One region of the Bombilactobacillus sp. ESL1094 genome, then DNA from elsewhere that is predicted to be linked to it. Evidence: a T-box and tRNA genes for the amino acid it is inferred to sense, from the RefSeq annotation. Region 1 holds a T-box; the other holds one or more tRNA genes.
What was found. The T-box of region 1 lies ahead of leuS (leucine--tRNA ligase). A T-box ahead of a tRNA ligase gene usually reads a tRNA of that ligase, here a tRNA-Leu.
Positions count from the first base shown of each region.

Region 1 (7,673 bases):
CATCATTTGCGAAATTGCCGTATTAAATTGTAACTTTTCATAATGATCACTAACTTGTTTCACAGTTTCACTATAAATCTTTTTCAAATCAGCATTCGGCTGCTCGGTAATAAAATCAGTCCGCAAAGTGTTGTCATCATCTGCATTAATATATAAGCGCCAAACCCGCTCTAAGAAACGATAAGAACCAGCTAAGCCATCTTCACTCCAAGAAATGGAAGCATCTAACGGTCCCATAAACATTTCGTAAAGACGTAACGTATCAGCACCATATTCATCGACAACATCATCAGGATTAATAACGTTGCCTTTGGACTTCGACATTTTTTCGTGATTATTACCCAAAATCATTCCTTGATTAAATAATTTTTGGAACGGTTCTGGTGTCGGTACAACACCTAAATCGTATAAGAACTTATGCCAAAATCTTGCATACAGTAAATGCAGCACAGCATGTTCGGCTCCACCGACGTATAAATCAACGGGCATCCACTGTTTTAATTTTTCATAATCAGCGATTGCTTCATCATTATGTGGATCTACATAACGCAAGAAATACCAAGAACTACCAGCCCATTGTGGCATTGTATTGGTTTCCCGCCGACCTTTGCGGCCATTTTTATCAACCACATTGACCCAGTCAGTCAAGTTAGCCAACGGACTTTCAATCGTACCTGAAGGTTTAATATCATGTTCTGCTGGCAAACGTAATGGTAATTCATCTTCAGGAACTAAACTCGTGGTTCCATCTTCCCAATGAATAATTGGAATGGGTTCACCCCAGTAACGTTGCCGTGAAAAGACCCAATCTCGCAAGCGGTAATTAACTTTCTTTTGGCCAACCTGATGATCTTCTAACCACGCCAAAACCTTATCAATTGCCTGCTGTTTATTTAAACCATTTAAAAACTCCGAATTAATATGTTCACCATCACCTGTATAAGCATGATCACTGACATCACCACCCGCAATGACTGCTTTAATTGGTAAGTCAAACATTTTAGCAAATTCGAAATCCCGGTCATCATGTGCTGGAACAGCCATGATAGCACCCGTCCCGTAGCTAGCCAAGACATAATCAGAAATCCAAATTGGTAATCGATCGCCATTAATCGGATTAATAGCGTAAGCGCCTGTGAAAGCACCTGTTTTTTCAGTATTTAAATCGGTCCGATCCAAATCACTCTTTTTAGCAGTTGCTTCCTGATATTGTTGAACTTGTGCTTTTTGTTGTGGGGTAGTAATTTGATCCACTAGTTCATGCTCTGGAGCCATGACTACATAAGTAGCACCAAATAACGTATCTGGCCGTGTCGTAAAGACATTAAACGTTAAATCATGATCGGCAATCTCAAACTTAACTTCAGCACCGACTGACCGGCCAATCCAGTTGCGCTGCATTTCCTTAATATTTTCGGGCCAATCGATTAAATCTAAATCATCCAATAAACGATCCGCATAAGCCGTAATTTTGAGCATCCATTGTCGCATTGGCTTACGGTAAACTGGAAAACCACCACGTTCAGTTTTACCGTTGACAATCTCCTCATTAGCGACTACTGTACCTAAATCTGGACTCCAATTAACAGGAACTTTGGCTTCATAAGCTAACCCCTGTTTATACAATTGTTCAAAGATCCACTGTGTCCATTTATAATAATTAGGATCAGTAGTATTAATTTCGCGCTCCCAATCGTAAGAAAAACCTAGCGAATTAATTTGTCGCTTAAATGTATCAATATTTTGTTGCGTAAAATCAATGGGATTATGTCCAGTTTTCAGCGCATATTGTTCAGCGGGTAAGCCAAACGCATCCCACCCCATGGGATGTAAGACATTGTAGCCTTGCATCCGCTTCATCCGGGCAATAATATCGGTCGCGGTATACCCTTCTGGATGACCAACATGCAAACCTTTACCAGACGGATAAGGAAACATATCTAACGCGTAAAAGTTTTTCTTATTTGGATCTTCTGTTGTTTTAAACGTCTTATGTTCGGCCCAATAGGCTTGCCATTTTTTTTCAATAACGTTGTGATTATAACCCATAATTACCCTCCTACAAAAAAAGTCCCATTGCTATTGCAATAGGACGAAATTTACCCGCGGTACCACCTAAGTTTTATATATTAACTATATAACTCTCAAGTATTTAACGATACCCCGTGACTACTTACTATTAGTTCAGTAATCAAACTCCAAAGATGAGTTCATTAAAAAATATCTGTGAAATCACACTAACCTTCCACTCTCTGATAATCAATTTTTCAATTACTATTCCTTTGGTAAAAACTAATCTGACGCATATTATAAATAAAAATCACGCTAATTGCAACTAGTCTGACGAATTTTCAGTTGCAGCTTCCTGTGGCGAAACTTGAATTGAATTATCAGTAGCTGGGGTTGACTTAGTATTAGAAACTGCTTTAGCCTGCACAACTGGTGCTTTTTTAATAACAGCAGCTGGATCAGCATGATCTCCACTAGGAATTGTCCGTGAAAAATCAGTTTCATTTTTTGCATCCTTAGGCCGATTGCTTGGTTTAGTACTAGGGGCTTGCAATATTTCCTTGTTGGTATTAATTAATTCATTCAGGGAATTATTAACAATAACCGGTAAAGCCGGCGTTTGTGTTTCATTAGTAGCTGAAGCATCAGCTGCTGGATTTTGAAATTTATTTCTCACAATTACCGGGGCTTGTTGATTTTGATAAGTATTCCTTGTAGAATTATGGTTCACATTATTTGTGACTAAACTAACATTATTGACTACAATGTCATTGACACTTGGTTTAGTAGCATCAACTGGTTGATCAAAACGCGTTAGATTATACTTTTCAATCAAACTGTTCAATTTATCGGCATATGATGTATCCGTGGCATAACGCCCCGTTAAAAAGCTAGTAGCATCTTTATAGGAACTAGTTTTACTACGCCAAGCTCCAGAATACATGCCATTATCGCGCAGTAAACGAACGTAGTCTTCTAAGGACTCACGATAGGAGGGATACTTGCGAAAATTAGCTTGAATACCGTACAAATTACCACTGCCATCATCTTCTTGCGTGGCCATATTAACCGCTGATCCTTGAAAACTGCCTTTAACACCAAACAAGTTATAATTAGGCGCCTGGGCTAAAGTACTTGTCCCCCAACCGCTTTCTAAGAGTGCTTGGGCTAACATAACTGAAGCATAAAGATCATTATTATTGGCTAACTTTTGCGCCGATAAACCCAAATAATTTAAAAATGTTTGATCCCCATATCCGGACGATGTGACCACATTTTCCAAGTTATCAGCATCATTGACGTTAATTGTCACTTGATCAAAACTATCAGCATAACTCGTCACACTACTATGCTTTAAAGCATTTAATGCAGTTAAACAACTTAAGCAACTAATTGCAACTAGTTTAACTGATCTTCTTAAATGTTTTTTCATCAAACAGACCCCCTTTATTTGCGACTGGGATAAAAATATACTAAGGTCTTTGTCCCAATCTCATTTATTAGTTAAACTTCCCACTACTTCAAGCTAATTATAGTCACCAATGAACTTAATCAATGCCCTTTCCGGTAAGATTTACCAAAAAATTAATTATTTTTTAGGAGATTATTAATGAAATTATCAAAACTATTACTTTTTCTTAGCATTTTCTTTATCTCTTGTTTTTTAATTTTGACAATGATGTTATTTCATCATCAGCCAGCATTACGGCACTGTGATTTCTGGTTTTTTCAACACTTAGCTTTTTTGAGTGAACATAATCGAACCTTCTTCAAATACATTACCACTATTGGCGCGCCTAAAGTCGTCTTTAGTCTAACTATCCTTATTAGCTTCATTTTAAAGAATCAACGCCAACGATTTTTTCTGCTTAGTAACGTAATAAGTAATTTATTATTAAACCAAGTTTTAAAAGCGCTCATTCACAGACCTCGTCCCAACTTAAATCATCTCGTCCAAGCAACTGGCTTTAGTTTTCCTAGCGGTCATGCTATGGCTACCACTGCTTTAATTGGGAGTTTAATTCTCATCTATTACCAAACTACGAAAAAAAAGCAATTACCATTTTTTTTAATGGTAATTGCCCTCATCATTATTATCAGTCGTCCCATTTTACACGTTCATTATTTTTCTGACGTTTTAGCAGGTACCTGTTTAGCTAGTGGAATTACTCTGCTGATTTACCTTGGCTTTTTTGAAAATCCTTTAACAAATAATCACTATGGTCAAAGAAATTGAGAATAACTGCCACAATTAAAATGATAATTCCCACTACAAAAATCCAGTGCAAGCCTTCATAAACAATTTGTCTAGCTGGTGCTAAATATTGTTTTGCTAACAAATGCGCGGTCGAAGAATTAATCATTTGATCCAACATTTTAAAAGTTAAACCTGAATGTTGTTGTACTCCTTGTGCCATTTTTAGGTTCATCACAATTCCAAAGACGGAAACCATCAAGGTTTGCCCCAAATTACGAGCTAACGTATTGAAACTGGTGGCCGTTCCCACTTCATCTGCTGTGACTACACTTTGCGAAGTAACCGTGGAAGTTGTAATCGACAAACCAAAACCAAAACCAACCACCGCAGAGATAATTAGAAAAATGCCAAAGGCCGTTTTTAACGGTAACAACAGATAGCACCCACAGCCAACCACTAGAAAGCTAAGTGCAAATAACGTAATTTTATGCGGTGGATATTTAGCAATCATTTTACCAGAAATATAAGAACCAAATAACCAAACTACCGAACTAGGTGTAACCACAAAGCCCCCCATCGACGGCTTCAGTCCTAAAACGCTCTGCATCCAAATTGGCAAATAAGCATCAAAACCAATCAAAAAACCAGAAATTAATAGAATCGACACATTTTGTACAACAAAAGTACGATTTTTAAATAATTTTAACGGCAAAATTGGATCTGCTTTTTGCCGTTCGACCTTCACAAATACAAAAGCACCTAATACGGCTGCTACTAACAAAATTAAACTAATTAGCCAAGCATGGGCATTATTTAAGTTCTGTAGCCCGAGCATTAAACAAACTAAGACGAACGTTAATAAGATAATACCTTGAAAATCAACCGGCTCACGCACAGCTTGACTGCGCTTAGGTTCATGCAAAAATAATTGAATCAAGATAATTGTAATCAAACCAATGGGAATATTAATGGCAAAGACCCAATGCCAAGACAGTTGTTCAACAATAAAACCACCTAACAAAGGCGCCACAATTGAGGCAATTCCCCAGGCAGACCCATTTAAGCCAATCATATTGGCCCTTTTTTCTAACGGATAAATATCAGCTAAAACGGTATACGTCAACGGCTGAATTGCCCCAGCACCTAGTCCTTGTAAAACCCGTGACAAAATTAGTTGCAACATAGAATGCGAAATACAACATAAAAAAGAACCCAAGACAAAAATTAATAAGCCAATATTTAATAAAATTTTACGACCATAGCGATCAGATAATTTACCATAAATCGGCGTCGTGACCGCGCTCATTAATAAATAGATTGAAAAGACCCAATTCATTAATTTCAAGCCATGTAAATCACTAATAATTGTCGGCATCGCCGTCGAAACAATCGTTCCTTCGACGGCTGTCATGAAAGTTGCTACAAAGACTGCAACCGTGACCCACTTAACGTTTGTTTTTTTTACTGTTGAATTCACAATATCCCTACTTTTTAATAGCTTGCTGAATCGCTGTAACTTTGTCTAATTGTTCCCATGGCAATTGCACATCAGTGCGCCCAAAATGGCCATAAGCAGCCGTTTGCTTATAAATTGGCCGCTTTAGATCTAACATCTCGATAATTCCGGCTGGTCTTAAATCAAAGACTTCCCGAATAGCTTGCACAATTTGCGAATCACTATAATCACTTGTATTAAAGGTATTAACATTAATAGAAACTGGACGTGCTACCCCGATCGCATAAGCTAATTGAATTTCAATTTGATCAGCGACCCCAGCAGCAACTAAATTCTTAGCCACATAACGTGCCGCATAACTAGCCGAACGATCAACCTTAGTCGCATCTTTGCCAGAGAAGGCTCCACCACCATGATGAGCAAAACCACCATAGGTATCGACAATAATTTTACGACCAGTTAATCCAGTATCACTACTTGGACCACCTAAAACGAAGCGTCCAGTTGGATTAATAAAGAATTTAGTTTCAGCATCCAATAGTTCAGCCGGAATAACTTGTTTAATCACTTTCTCAATCACATCTTGCCGTAAATCAGCTAACTTGACATCTGGATCATGCTGCGTACTTAAAACAACTGTATCAACCCGTAAAGCCTTCCAGTTATCATCATATTCGACAGTAACTTGCGCCTTTGAATCTGGGCGTAAATAAGTCAATTCATGTTGTTTGCGGACCTGAGTCACCTTATAAACCAACTTGTGAGCCAAGATAATCGGCAAAGGCATAAACTCTGGTGTTTCATTGGTAGCATAACCAAACATCAAGCCTTGATCGCCAGCACCAATTTGATCTAGCGGATCAGTATCATTGTCTGAATCTCTTTTTTCTAAGGCGTCATCCACCCCTTGCGCAATATCAGGCGATTGTTGATCAACCGCAATAATCACGGCACAAGTATCAGCATCAAAACCGTAAGCCGAATCCGTATAGCCAATTTCACGAATCGTTTGACGTACAATAGCTTGCATATCAACGTAAGCGGTCGTTGATATTTCGCCAGCAACCAAAACTAATCCAGTGGTCACTGTAGTCTCACAAGCAACCCGTGCTTGCGGATCCTTAGCTAAAATAGCATCCAAAATAGCATCACTAATTTGATCAGCTATTTTATCTGGATGTCCTTCTGAAACAGATTCCGATGTAAAGAAATGACGTTCTTTTTCCATAAAAATACTTCCCCCTTGAATTTAGGTTACAGGTAAGCTAAATAGCCCCATCGGGAATTTAGTTAACTAAAATATGTTATCACATATTTAAAAACATTAATACTTAATTATTTATAAACATAATCACGAGTCATTGGCAAGCCAGTTCCAGAAGGACCCTTAGTTAACAGATATTGCACAACATCAATATGTCCGGAGGCAAAGGAAGCAGCACAAGCTTGTAAATACAAATCCCACATGCGACTAAAACGTTCGTCCATCATCTCAATGACTTCTGGTAATTTAGCTTGGAAATTATGATCCCAAATTTCAAGGGTTTTTTGATAATGTCTACGTAACATTTCAGTATCAGCAATTTGCAATCCGGAACCAATAATATTTTGGATATTTTCTGTTAAGCCGGGAATGTACCCACCTGGGAAAATCCACTTATCAATCCAGCCATTGGAACCACCATGTTGTGTTTGCATCGTAATTCCGTGAATCAACGCTTTACCATTGTCAACTAAGAAATCACTAACATCTTGGAAATAACCTGGCAAGTTTTCCTCACCTACATGTTCAAACATGCCCACAGAAACAATGTAATCCCACTGACGGCCCTTCAGTTCACGGTAGTCCGTCAATAAGATTTCTGCGCGATCTTGCAGACCTAATTTTTCAATCTGTGCAGTCACATATTTATACTGTTCTTCACTTAAAGTAATGCCCGTAACCTTTAAATCATATTTTTGTGCAGCAGTCAGCATTAAAGTACCCCAGCCACAACCAATATCTAATAA
Region 1 is NZ_JBYLUM010000001.1:1,457,571-1,465,243, reverse strand. It holds gene leuS (leucine--tRNA ligase) at 1-2,049, opposite strand, end outside; T-box leader at 2,086-2,293, opposite strand; gene AC3B5S_RS06925 (glucosaminidase domain-containing protein) at 2,336-3,442, opposite strand; gene AC3B5S_RS06920 (phosphatase PAP2 family protein) at 3,620-4,246, shown strand; gene AC3B5S_RS06915 (MDR family MFS transporter) at 4,176-5,684, opposite strand; gene metK (methionine adenosyltransferase) at 5,692-6,891, opposite strand; gene AC3B5S_RS06905 (class I SAM-dependent methyltransferase) at 6,999-7,673, opposite strand, start outside.

Region 2 (7,673 bases), 140 kb from region 1:
TGGCGCCCAAAGCTTTCTCATCCGAAATGATGAGTATGTGGTTCTTAGCAGATGCTGCGGGACAAGCTATTAATTCCCAATTAGTTAGATTTTATCCACACCACGAAATGGCTTACTTTGGTGTAACGGGGTTAGTAGCAATTGCCTTTGCTATTCTCTTGATTTTCTTTACACCAAAAATCAAAAAATTAATGTCCGGAATCAATTAATAAAAGTTCACCTTTTGGTGAACTTTTTTCGTTTTTTAAAAGAATTATTGGTATAATATTCGTGGAATGTTTCGGAAGTTATCAATAGAAAAATAAAAAATTTGTTATAACCTCTTGCAAAATGGAACAAAATTGGTTATTATATTTAATGTCCTATTGATATGTTGGAAGGGTAGCGAAGTCTGGCTAAACGCGGCGGACTGTAAATCCGCTCCTTCGGGTTCGGTGGTTCGAATCCACTCCCTTCCATTGATTGGGTTATAGCCAAGTGGTAAGGCAATGGACTTTGACTCCATTATGCGCTGGTTCGAATCCAGCTAACCCAATAATTGACTGAAACGTTGGTTTCAGTCTTTTTTTATTTTTAATTTGAGGGGGGTAATCTCCGTGTCCGAAGTACCAATTTATGTTCAGATTCATAACCAAATGAAATCCGAGATTGCCCAAGGAAAGTGGCAAGTAGGCCAAAGAATTCCGTCAGAGCGCTGGTTAGCACAGCATTTTGCTGTGAGTCGCATGACCGCACGGCAAGCCATTCAGACCTTGGTTGATGAAGGAATCTTGTCACGTAAGGTTGGTTCTGGGACTTATGTTGCTAGTCAAAAAGTTCAAGAAAAAATGTCCGGAACGACTAGTTTTACAGATATTATGAAATCACAGGGCAAAAAGCCGGCTAGTCGCGTCGTCTCCTATCATCTTGCCGAACCAACGCTCAGTGAGAAAGAGCATTTACAATTAGCCGATAAAATTGATGTTTTACGAATGGAACGCATTCGCTTAGCCGATGGCGTGCCCATTTGTTTTGAAATCACTACTGTACCGTGGAATCTCGTTCGGGATTTAAGTCAACAGCAAATTACACAATCGCTGTATCACGCTTTAGAGCAAAAGGGCTTAAAGCTCGGACACGCTCAACAGAATGTGTCAGCAATGTTAGCCTCAGAAAAAGTAGCTGAGCTTTTAAAGGTCAAGCGGGGTGCTCCTGTGCTAAGATTACGGCAGGTTACTTTCTTAGATGATGAGCAACCGTTTGAATATGTTCGTTCACAGTATGTGGGTGAGCGCTTTGAGTTTTATTTAGAAAGATAAAAGATAATGGAGAATTATTGTGAAATCTAGTTCAATTCAACGTTTTAGTTGGTATTTAATGATTTATTTTTTAATACAACCAATTTTGGATGTGATTACCGGTTGGCAAATGAAAGTATTGCCTAACTTTAGTTTGACACTGGGCGTAGCGATTCGTGCAATTATGCTAGTTTTAATTGTTGGCTTTATTTTAAAAGTTGCGCACCAGCGTGATGATTGGCTGGATCGTTATGTGCCGTGGTTCTTAGGACTATTATTAGTATTAGTTGTGATTAATTTGGTGGTTAATTATTTCAATAAGCCCGCTTTTTCGTGGTTTACAGAAATTTCGGCGTGTTTTAAAAGTCTGCATTACTTAATTATTATTTTGGGCATGTACTACGCGTTTAAGAATTTATCAGCACAGCAATTAAAGCGTTCGGTGCCGGTTTTTGTTTATTGGGCACAAATGATGATTAACGTGGTCATGATTGTAGCAGTTATGACCAAGACGGCTTTTCATACCTATCCCCAGGGAAAATTAGGAACAAGTGGTTGGTTTAATGCTGGCAATGAGTTAAGTGCAATTTTGGCAATTGCCTTTCCAATTGTTTTGCTATATGCGCTAGAAAAGTCTCAGCAGCAACATAATTATTGGTACTTTGGCGGCGTGATTCTATCCGTCAATTCTATTACAATGCTCGGAACGAAAAGCTGTTTCTATGGGATGATTTTAGCGCTCATTTCGGCCTTCTGTTTGCAGTTAATACGAATCTTTGTGACGCATGAAAAAAAAGCTGCCAATATCATTAATACGGTTCTAATTGCCGTTTTATTGGGGGGAGTTTTAGCAATTTATCCGCATTCACCAGTTCATGATAATAGTGTGATTCAAAATCGAATTATTCGCGAAAATCAACAAAATAAAAAGAAAATGTTGTCTGATAAAAAGCACAGAAAGCATATGGATCATTACGAGCGTTTCTTATTGCAAAATAAGGAATTAAGTAATCCGCTACTAGCGAAGTTATTAAGCGGCCGGACCAATTATTATCGCCTAAATAGTTATGAATATAAAAAATCTGCCTTGGCCCAAAAATTATTTGGGATGGGCTACGGGGGTAATTATCGTAAGCATCCACGAACTGTGGAGATGGATTGGTTAGACTTCTTCTTCCAATTTGGAATTATTGGTTTCGTGATTACAATTTTGCCGTTAGTCGGCATTATCTTCTATTTATTGTTTGAATTCTGCCGTTACTTTTTCCAACCAAAAATTCAAACCAATTTATTGTATTTTGTGGCCTTTGGCTTGGGAATTTTTATGTCAATCTTTTCAGGGCATGTTCTCAATGCGCCCGGAGTTAGCATGTATTTTGGTTGGGTCACAGCATACTTGTTGTTTGTCTTACAAAAACCCAAACCACAACATCTAGCCTCTAGAAAAACTAAAGTTATGTTTCCTTAAAGCTGAACTTTTTTCTAAGTAATCAAAAATTCCGTTCTTAAAAATTAATTTAGGAACGGAATTTTTTTGCGTCGTTGGCGTAATTTGAAAGGTAATGATGCTGTTACAAAAATTAAAAAGATATTATTAGGACACTATTAAGTGCGGAACTACTCAAAGATTTTCAGGGTTAATGTTGCTGATTAACTAATTTTAAAAAGCGCGGTAAAGCTAAGAAACGTTTAAAACGACTAGGATGGCTTAATAAGCGATAGAGCCATTCTAAGTGCCAGTTTTGAATTAATTGCGGGGCGCGTTTGACCGTTCCAGATAAGACGTCAAAACTGCCTCCCACGCCAATCCAAATTGCAGGCGTCAGTTGGCGGTGGCGATAAATAAATTCTTCCTGTTTGGGAAACCCTAAAGCGACAGCCACGATATCAGGCTTAGTTTGTTTTATTTCTTGGACAATGGGTTGTTCATCTTGAAAATACCCGTCATGTGATCCGACAAGTTTTAGTTGGGGATATTTTTGGTGAATATTTTGGACGGTTTTAGTAATAATTTCGGGTTTAGCACCTAATAAATATACTTTTAGGCTACACTTATTGGCAATTTCTAGTAAACTAGTAAGTGTATCAAAGCCAGTAATTCGTTCGGAGAGTGGTTGATGCATCATTTGTCCTGCTTTAATAATCCCGATACCATCAGGAGTGATGTAGTCGGCTGTTTGAATTAATTTGCGATATTCTGGATGATCGTAAGCATAAACTGCAATCTCAGGGTTAGCAGTAACAATAAAGGTATTTTGATGATTAGTGATACGTTGCTGGAGTAACTTTATAAAATTTTGATTAGTAGTACTAATAAAAGGCAAATCTAAGATTTTAATTTGTTTTGGCAATTTTTCTAAACTCCTTTTTTAATACCTTTAGTTTACGATAACTAGATTTGTTTAACAATTTATTGTGAGGATTTAATTTATGAAAACTTTACACGTGAACGCCGGGAATGAAAATGGCGGCGGACGAACGATTATTATTAATATTTTACGGGGCTTGAATCAACGAGATATTGATTCGCAGCTCTTAGTTTTTGAACGGGGGCCAGTTTCTGATCTAGCAAATGAATGGCAAATTCCCACTACTATTATGAACCAAGATGGGCAGTTGGATTTGCGGGTGCTCGGGCGTCTCAAGAAGTTCATTAATGATAATCAAATTGATATTGTGAATACGCATGGTCCCCGGGCTAATTTTTTAATGAGTTTGATTTATAGGCATGTGCATGCAAAGTGGATCATTACGGTTCATAGTGATCCTTATGTGGATTTTGCTGACAATTTCAAAGGAAAGTTAATGACTTCTTTAAATTTACGGGCCTTGAAAAAAGCTGAGCTATTGATGCCAGTAACTGCTAAATTTAAGCCAATTTTAGAACAAGTGGGGATTGCCGCAGACAAAATCAAGCCGGTCTTTAATACAATGTACTTTCGCGAAAAAGCGCCCCAAACGACGCGACAAGATCCGTTTACGCTATTGAATGTTGCTCGTTTAGTGCCTGTGAAAAACCAACAATTACTCTTAAAAGTTTTAGCAGAGCTAGATTTTGACTGGCGCTTAAAGCTAGTGGGTGATGGAACTTCGCGGCCCCAATTGGAACACTTAGTACAAGAACTAGATTTGGCACAAAAAGTCGAATTTATCGGCTTTCAAGACAAAACAGAGCAGTATTACCAAAACGCGGACTTATTTGTCCTACCATCATTATCGGAAGGCTTTCCACTAGTTTTACTAGAAGCAGCTAATAATGGTTTACCCGTGGTCGCTAGTGATGCTGGTTCGGATGCGCAAGCCGTTCAACCGGGGCTGGGTTGGATTACCCCTATTAATGATTTTGAAAGCCTAAAACAGGCGTTAATTCAAGCTCATGACTTGTGGCAAAAAGATGAATTACGCGCTTTGGGCCAGAAATATTATGAATATTGTGCTGCCAATTTTTCTAACGAACGTTTGGCTCAAACAATCAGTGAAATTTATCAAACTGTGTTAAAGTAATTGTATTTGAGAAATGAGGTTTTAAGATTGCGTCCATTACAAAAAGAAATTATTGCTTTTGAAAAAGTTGCGCCCCAGATTGATCCCGAACAAGAAGTACAGCGGAGTGTGGACTTTTTAAAGCATTTTTTACAAAAAAATCAATTAAAAACATTAGTGTTAGGAATTTCTGGTGGTCAAGATTCGACTTTAACAGGTCGCTTGGCCCAGTTAGCTGTTAGTGAATTACGAGCAGAACAACCCCAATCTAGTTACCAATTTATTGCCGTTCGTTTGCCTTATGGGCAACAAGCTGATGAATCAGATGCTTTACAGGCTTTAGACTTTATTCAACCGGACAAGACTTATCGGGTGGATATTAAGCCAGCGGTAGATGCAGTCGTGGCTAGTATCACACCTAATGGCTTAACCATTAGTGATTTTAATAAAGGCAATATTAAAGCGCGTCAACGCATGATTGTACAGTATGCGATTGCTGGTGAAACTAAGGGCGTTGTAGTGGGAACCGATCACGCCGCGGAAAATATTACGGGTTTTTATACTAAATACGGTGATGGTGCCGCCGATGTTACGCCTTTATTTAGGTTAAATAAGCGCCAAGGCCGTCAATTATTGCAATACTTGCAAGCCCCGGCCAATTTATATACTAAAACCCCGACGGCTGATTTAGAGGATGGTCGGCCAGGCTTAGCTGATGAAGTTGCTTTGGGGGTAACGTATCAAGAGATTGATGATTATTTGGAAGGCAAAGAAGTCACAGCATCAGCAGCCCAAAAGATTGAAAATTGGTATTTGAAGACTGCTCATAAGCGGCAGTTGCCGTATACAGTTTTTGATCAATTTTAAGGAGGCAAAGACATGGTTAATAAAGCACAACAGCGGGCAATCAAGTATGCCCAAACGTTAAATGATGTTTTACAACGGACGCAGGAAATTCAAGAAGAGTTGAATCCTAAGTTTCAAGAAATTAAAACGGCTTTGCAAAAAAACGAATTAGAGCAAATGCAATCTGCTCATTACTTGGCAATTCAGGGTGATTTTCAGCATGGGACTGATGAATATGCCCAATTAACCCAACAATTAGCCGATTTAAGAGCTCCAGCACGTTTTATGGGCATTCATATGAATTTAGTTCAAGCCTATCAAGCTTATGTTCAAGCTTGCCAGCAAATGATTGATAGTATGAAAGATAATCGTACGGTGGACTTGGATCAATTTCAGCAGTCTGAACAAGATCAAGACCAAGCAACGGCTGAGATTGCTAAGTGTTTACAGCGCTTAGGTTAAAATTTTTTGTTCCAGCTCCCAATTGGAGTTAGATGCCAGTTGCCTCATAAAAATAAAAGATTTGTGTTAATTGATGCTAATTTATTTTTGCCGCAGTTGCTTGCAAAATTTGCCCATTCATATTATGATGAATGAGTATTGTTTTTGCGGGCATGGCGGAATTGGCAGACGCGCAAGACTAAGGATCTTGTGGAGAATTATCTCCGTGGAAGTTCGAGTCTTCTTACCCGCATCTTAATTAAAGTAGCTACGGCTACTTTTTTTTGTTGTCATATATGAAAATGATTGAACAAAAATCGCTTAATACTTAATTTTTGGCGAATATTTAAACAAGTGGCACTACGACAATTTGGATAAGAATATTATTCACTTTACTAGATTTTTTAATTTTTTGATTGCTGGTTTCTTAATGTGAAGAAGTGGTTCTTGTTAGGCTCTAGGAGCGCAAAGAGCTGTTTAAAGTGTGCTTTCCATATTAAAATAAATTTAATAAATTTAGCAAAACTTGATTGATTATCTTTTGTGAGCATGTTAATATAAAGACGTGTTTTTGAATGGTTATGGTTCGATGGTTCATGTGTAACTAACTTCCATATCGGCCACAAAGAAATGCAAAAAGTGTTTTGAGGAGGATGTTCACATGGAACATGGAACAGTAAAATGGTTTAACGCTGAAAAAGGTTATGGTTTTATTACTCGCGAAGATGGTAGTGATGTATTCGTACATTTCTCCGCTATCAACGGTGAAGGCTATAAGACTCTTGAAGAAGGTCAATCAGTTACTTTCGATATCGAAGAAAGTGATCGTGGACCACAAGCAGTTAACGTTAACAAAGACTAAGCTTAAACTCTTAGTGCTGACCAGCCCACGGGCTGGTTTTTTTTTACATAAATCTTGGGTGCATGTTATCATAATTATGAGAAAGATATCGGTGAAAAATTTGGCAAAAAGGCGTAGCCGGGCAACTCAGCAAAATAATTTTGCGAATGGCTTGGTGGCAATTTTAATCTTAGGTTGTGGATTTGTTTTAGCGGTCATAATGATTAATCATTGGCGACAAGAAGTTGTGAACTCGCAGCCGAATATTCAAGTACAGAATCAATTTCGGCAAAAACAGCAATTTATTAAAAAGTTAGCGCCAGCGGCTGTTAAATACGGGCAACAGTATCATGTATTACCAAGCGTGACGTTGGCCCAAGCCGTTTTGGAAAGTAATTGGGGTCAAAGTAGTTTGGCTAGTGATTATCACAATTTGTTTGGCGTGAAAGATGACAATCCCCAAGAGTCGCAAGAATTACAAACTCAAGAGTACCAAAATGGACAGTGGGTCACAGTGACCGCCCGTTTTAAGGTTTATACTAATTTTGAAGCATCCATTGCCGATCATGATGCATTGTTGGCAAACGGTACTACTTGGAATAAGCAGCAGTACCAGCACGTACTAGCGGCTGACAACTATGTCGAGGCGGCGCGAAGTTTGCAAAAAGATGGTTATGCTACAGATCCAGATTATGCTAAAAAACTAATCAAAATTATTCAGACTTATAATTTAGATGAATATGATACCAAATAAATTAAAGTATTTCACTAATGCAGTGATAATG
Region 2 is NZ_JBYLUM010000001.1:1,316,602-1,324,274, forward strand. It holds gene AC3B5S_RS06230 (peptide MFS transporter) at 1-209, shown strand, start outside; tRNA gene AC3B5S_RS06235 (tRNA-Tyr) at 376-458, shown strand; tRNA gene AC3B5S_RS06240 (tRNA-Gln) at 464-535, shown strand; gene AC3B5S_RS06245 (GntR family transcriptional regulator) at 597-1,298, shown strand; gene AC3B5S_RS06250 (O-antigen ligase family protein) at 1,318-2,745, shown strand; gene AC3B5S_RS06255 (WecB/TagA/CpsF family glycosyltransferase) at 2,915-3,628, opposite strand; gene AC3B5S_RS06260 (glycosyltransferase family 4 protein) at 3,708-4,781, shown strand; gene nadE (NAD(+) synthase) at 4,809-5,627, shown strand; gene AC3B5S_RS06270 (hypothetical protein) at 5,640-6,068, shown strand; tRNA gene AC3B5S_RS06275 (tRNA-Leu) at 6,215-6,300, shown strand; gene AC3B5S_RS06280 (cold-shock protein) at 6,709-6,909, shown strand; gene AC3B5S_RS06285 (glycoside hydrolase family 73 protein) at 7,001-7,642, shown strand.
Region 2: it encodes a tRNA-Leu, which carries the amino acid that the T-box ahead of leuS (leucine--tRNA ligase) is inferred to sense. The anticodon was not compared.